2 linked regions of the Saccharolobus solfataricus genome follow. The protein of the gene in region 1 binds, or shares a complex with, the protein of each later gene. Links are inferred from orthologs where the notes say so. Each region holds a gene or a part of one and is shown on either strand. Other genes may lie near its edges.

The links. The genes of interacting proteins can lie anywhere in the genome.
Region 2: SSOP1_RS01765 (region 1) and SSOP1_RS03700 share a complex: the UniProt entries of both Methanocaldococcus jannaschii proteins name them as parts of the 30S ribosomal subunit. The link is inferred for Saccharolobus solfataricus from one-to-one orthologs.

Annotation. Positions count from the first base shown.
Region 1 is NZ_LT549890.1:300,727-303,627, reverse strand. Bases 65-2,886 are described here. They hold SSOP1_RS01765 (30S ribosomal protein S19e), read left to right. Parts: upstream 65-1,154; coding sequence 1,155-1,619; downstream 1,620-2,886. Other genes in these bases: SSOP1_RS01745 (translation initiation factor IF-6), read left to right, coding at 2,406-2,886; SSOP1_RS01750 (50S ribosomal protein L31e), read left to right, coding at 2,143-2,409; SSOP1_RS01755 (50S ribosomal protein L39e), read left to right, coding at 1,984-2,139; SSOP1_RS01760 (DNA-binding protein), read left to right, coding at 1,631-1,987; SSOP1_RS01770 (nicotinate phosphoribosyltransferase), read right to left, coding at 65-1,084. Also shown: more of SSOP1_RS01770, read right to left, coding at 1-64; more of SSOP1_RS01745, read left to right, coding at 2,887-2,901. UniProt on the Methanocaldococcus jannaschii protein: May be involved in maturation of the 30S ribosomal subunit.
Region 2 is NZ_LT549890.1:626,514-629,326, reverse strand. Bases 37-2,770 are described here. They hold SSOP1_RS03700 (30S ribosomal protein S3), read left to right. Parts: upstream 37-925; coding sequence 926-1,615; downstream 1,616-2,770. Other genes in these bases: SSOP1_RS03680 (50S ribosomal protein L14), read left to right, coding at 2,445-2,770; SSOP1_RS03685 (30S ribosomal protein S17), read left to right, coding at 2,099-2,443; SSOP1_RS03690 (ribonuclease P protein subunit), read left to right, coding at 1,850-2,089; rpmC (50S ribosomal protein L29), read left to right, coding at 1,612-1,833; SSOP1_RS03705 (50S ribosomal protein L22), read left to right, coding at 451-924. In the rest of the region: more of SSOP1_RS03710, read left to right, coding at 22-36; more of SSOP1_RS03680, read left to right, coding at 2,771-2,813. UniProt on the Methanocaldococcus jannaschii protein: Binds the lower part of the 30S subunit head.

The sequences.
Region 1 (2,901 bases):
TTCCATTTTCCATATATTTTTGCAGTAGAGGCTTACAATCTGAAGAAGGATGTTCTTGGTCCATAAGGGTAATTACATCATTTAGCTTTCCACATCTATATACTTGCTTAGCCCCGGGCCATTTGCCTCTCTTTGTAAAAGGCACCCATTTACCATCAACAAATTTTTCCACTATATCAGCACTGAAATCAACACTTGGAGGAAATGCTATACTCGTTCCAATCCCAAATCCGTCAACAATATCTCGAAGGTTAATTATATCGTCCTCATCTATCCCTCCGCTTGCAAATATCTTAACATGATCATAACCGTGTATCTTTAACGTCCATTTAACCTCCTGAATAATTTTTCTAAAATTCCCTCTTCTACTTGACGGCGTATCTAACCTTATACCATATAATTTCTTACCAAGTAAAGTTGCAGCCTTTAAGGCTTCAGTTCTTTCGTCCTCAAATGTATCAACTAAGGTTATTCTAGGAACTTCAGATCCCATAGCCTCGTCAAAAGCCTTCCAGGCTTTCACGTTATCACCTACAATAAGCATTAGTGCATGAGGCATAGTACCTGAAGGGTCAACTCCTAGATATTCCTTACTCATGGCACCAGAAACTCCATCCATGCCGCCTATATAAGCTGCCCTATCTGCCATAGGGGCTAGTGCAGGATGAAGAGATCTTAAGCCAAAGAAAAATAATGTTTTATCCATTGCAAGAAATTTAAGTCTGGCTGCCTTAGTAGATATGCTAGAATAATGCCTCAATATTCCTAGGAAGGCAGTCTCGTAAATACCAAAATCTAAATAGTTGCCTTCTATTATCATTACCGGTTCTATTTCTTTAAATAAGGTACCTTCTGGCATCGCATAAACGTTCACTGGCACTCCTTCCAACAAATGAAGAACTTCTTCTAAACCAGTAAAAAGAGCCCATTCATAACCTTTAGGTAAACCGTAAGAATGTACTTCCATCCTTACTTTAGCGTCTTTAATCCCAAGATATTCTAGTGTCTTTAATGTTCTTTCAAAATAAATATCTGTGACTTTACCCTCCTTAATCTGCTTAAAATCGGCTATATAAAACTCCATTCGAGATCATATGTTATTAAAAAGGATAAATTTTAAACCTTATATACTACGAATGTAATTGAGTCTTATAATGATAACAGCTGAAATGGTACCTCCAGATCTTTTGATAAAACGGTTAGCAATATATCTAAAGGAGAATGTGAAAACTGTAGATCCACCAGAGTGGGCACTATTAGCTAAAACAGCTAGCTTTAAGGAAAGAGTACCAGATAACGCAGAGGATTGGTGGTATATAAGAGCCGCATCATTACTAAGAAAACTTTACGTTAACTCAATTATTGGAATAGAAAAAACAAGAACAATTTACGGTGGAAGAAAAAGAAGGGGGACTAGACCAGAAAAATTTGTAAAAGCTCCTGGTCATGTAAATAGATTAATATTTCAACAATTAGAAAAAGCTGGGCTAGTCCAAAAAATTAAGAATAAGGGAAGATCTTTAAGTCCTAAAGGAAGGTCATTATTAGATAAATTAGCGTTGGAAATCTTTAAAGAGCTGGCTGAGAATAATACTTCTTTGAAGGTATACTTGGAATAAGGGGTGAAAAGATGTCAACTCCAAACTCATATGATGATGAAGAATTAGAAGAATTATTAAGAAGAAAAGCTGCACAAGAGCAAAAAAGAATAGAAGAAGAGAGAAAGAGAAAAGCAGAATTAGAATCCCAAAAAGAGTCAATCTTAAGAGTAATATTAACACCTGAGGCACGACAGAGGCTAACAAATATAAAATTAGTTAAGCCTGAATTTGCCGAATCGCTGGAAAATCAATTAATTGCACTAGCACAATCTGGAAGAATAAAGATACCAATAACAGATGAGGAATTAAAGCAAATATTGGAACAGATTTCACAACAGAACAGACGTGATTTCAAAATACAAATAAGAGAGAGAGGATGGAAATGAGTAGAAATAAACCAGTAGCTAAGAAATTTAGATTAGCCAAAGCCTTAAAAGCGAACTCTCCAATACCAATATGGATAGTTCTAAAGACTCGTGGAAGAGTTAGATACAATCCCTTAAGGAGAAATTGGAGGAGAAATGATCTAAAGGTGTAAAAAATGAAAGAGAAAGATAATTTTGAAATGATAATTAATTTAAGAAAAATAAAAACTGGAAAGAGAACTGGTAGAAGTAAAAGGGCAGTAAAATTCATAAAAAAGGTTGTAGCAAGACATTTTAACGCGGAGAAGGTAATAATAGATCCACTATTAGCTAAATCAATATCAAAGAACGGAAATGATAAAATAGTAAGTAAAATTAGAGTAGTAGTTAGTAAGATAGAAGAAAAAATATATCTTGTGAGACTAGCTATTAAAAGTAGATGAATCTGCAAAGGTTATCAGTTTTTGGAACAGATAATATAGGAGTCTATATTTATACTAATAATAAATATACAATCATACCTAGAGGATTAGATAGCGAAACAAAAGAAAATATTGCCCAAGTATTAGGAACGGAGTTATTAGAAGCAGAAATATCCAGAAGTTTTCTTTTAGGTATTTTCATAAGCGGTAACGATAACGGAATTCTTTTACCTAAGTCTACAATTGATGATGAATTCAGATTTCTGAAGGAGAATCTAAGGGATTGCAGAGTTGAGATTCTTAATTCAAAAGTTACTGCACTAGGAAATACAATACTGGCAAATAATAAGGCCGCGTTAATCTACCCTGAATTTAATGATATTGAAGAGAAGATAATAAAGGAGACCTTAGGTGTTGAAGATATAAAAAGAGGGAAAATAGCTCAAATGATAACCGTAGGTTCTGTAGGAGTTATAACAAATAAGGGTGGACTAGTACATGTTGATACAAGTG
Region 2 (2,813 bases), 330 kb from region 1 along the record:
AAGGGGAATAGGTGATAATAGATGTCATTAGAAATACCACCTGAATGGAAGAACTTTAAATACAGAGGTAAGAGTATAGATGAGTTACTAAATATGCCAATGGATGAGTTTATCAAATTATTGCCTTCAAGGCAAAGAAGATCATTAAAGCGTGGATTTACTGATGCGCAAAGACACTTGCTAGAGAAAGTAAGGAAGTACAGAAGAGAAGGAAAGTTTAATAAAACCATTAAGACACATGTCAGAAACTTAGTTATATTGCCAGAGCTAATTGGTCTTAAAATGGCTGTATATAACGGAAAGGAATTTGTTGAGTTTACGGTTACGCCGGAGATGATAGGTCATTATCTAGGAGAGTATTCAATAACAACTAAGAAAGTTGAACATGGAGAACCAGGATTAAAGGCTACGAGATCAAGTTTATTCTTAGCAATGAAAGGATGATCAATTATGGCTAGTTGGAAGTATCCTCAATTAGATGTTGACGAGTTAAAAATTGCAAAGGCTGTAATAAGAGATGTTCCTGCATCTATAAGAGATCTTTATAATGTTTGTAAAGCTATTAGGGGAATGTATCTTAATGATGCGAAAGATTTTCTAAATAGAGTTTTAGAGGAGAAGGAAGCCTTACCTTTCTGGAGATATAATAAAGGTGCATCACACAAGTCTAATATATCTGCCAAGTGGAAAATAAAAGCTGGTAGATATCCAAAGAAAGCTATAAGGCAAGTGTTGAAGGTATTAGAAAATGCGGAGGCTAATGCGACTAATAAAGGGCTAGATGTTGATAAATTAATTATAAGACATATAGCTGCCCACAAAGGTATAACATTACAAAGATACATGCCAAGAGCTTTTGGGAGGGCTACTGCAAAGTATAGAAGGACATCTAATATTGAAGTAATCTTAGAGGAGGTGGAGTAATATGCCAAACATTAAGAGGTATTTCCTTGAAAAGTCTATAGTGAAAGTCAAGATTGATGAGTATTTAGCTAAGCAATATTATAACGCAGAATATGCAGGAGTAGAAGTCTTGAAAACTCCAATTGGAACTAGAGTTATAATATATGCAGGAAGGCCTTCAATGATAATAGGAAGGGGTGGAAGAAATATAAAACAGCTGGCGCAAATTTTCGAAAAAGTTTTTGGTCTAGAGAATCCACAAATTACAATAACAAATGTAGAAAACCCAGAGCTTAATGCTAGAGTAATGGCATTTAGGTTAGCAATAGCCTTAGAAAAGGGATACCATTTTAGAAGAGCAGCTTTTATATCAATGAGAAGAATTATGAATGCTGGAGCACTAGGCGCAGAAATAATAATAAGTGGCAAGCTTACTACGGAGAGGGCTAGATATGAGAAATTAAAAGAAGGTATTGTATACAAAAGCGGACAGCAATTAGAGAAAATGATAGATAGAGCCATAGCTATAGCGATGCTGAAACCTGGAATATTTGGTGTTGAAGTAGTTATAACTAAACCACTTAAGATTGAAGATAAAATTAATTTGAAAGAGTCTCCTTCCGTACCTCAAGAAGTGTCAGTAACTAATGTGACTTTTATTGAAGAATCGTCACAAAAAAGTGAGGAGAAAAGTGAGGGTGAGAAAGAATGACGGTAGATCCCGAAGAATTAAGAAAAATGGAAACTGGAGATCTGTTGAAGAAGTTAGATGAATTAAAGTTAGAGCTAATAAAACTTAGAGTACAATCTAGAATGGGAACTTTAAAGAATACTGCAAGTATTAGAAATACAAGAAAAGATATAGCAAGAATATTAACAGTTTTAAGTGAGAAGAAAAAAGTTAAAAGAGAAAAAGTAGAGAATAAATAGTATTTTTATATGTTATATGATTTTAGATTACATTAATTCTAGAATAAAGATTTTATGGTATACGGATCCTTTTCTAATTTCTAGAGAAGGTGTTATTGTATTAGAGACGGAAAAAACGTTTTTGATTAAATTAGAAGAGAAGAACAAGTTTATAAGGATATTTAAAGCTCATGGTATATTTGAGATAACTTTTAAAGGTAAGTCTTTTATAATAGCTGGCTATAAGCTGGTAAGAAAACCTTGGAAAAGAATTTAGGTGGGTTAGATGGTATCTAAGGGAAAGACGGTAAAGGACCCGGGAATACCTAATATTACTATTCCCGAGAAGGTATGTGAAGATGAAGATTGTCCTTATCATGGATCATTGAGAGTTAGGGGTATAACATTAGAAGGAGTAATTGTAAAGTATAGAGGTACTAAAGCTGCAGTTATAGAAAGGCAATACTTATACTATGACTCGAAGTATAAGAGATATGAAAGGAGGAGAAGTAGGATCCATGCCCATGTACCGCCATGTATTAATGTTAGAGAGGGAGATAAAGTTATAATAGGCGAATGTAGACCTCTTTCTAAATCTATAAGTTTTGTTGTATTAGGCAAGGTGAGTTGAAGTGTCAGAAAAGATTCAAGTTTTAGGATCCAGAAAAGGTTTAACGCCAGCTCTCCAACATTATTCGGTAGTTAACGTTGCTGATAATAGTGGAGGAAAGGAAGCTATGATAATTGGCGTATATGGTTATAGAGGTGTTTTAAGAAGAGTTCCATTTGCTAACATTGCTGATATGGTTATGGTGTCAATTAAGAAAGGAACGCCAGAGGTTAGAAAACAGAAGTTTAGAGCAGTAATCGTGAGACAAAGAATGCCATATAGAAGACCCGATGGTACGTGGATTTCTTTTGAGGATAATGCAGTAGTTATAATAAATCCAGATGGAACACCAAAAGGTACTGAGGTTAGGGGACCGATAGCGAGAGAAGCA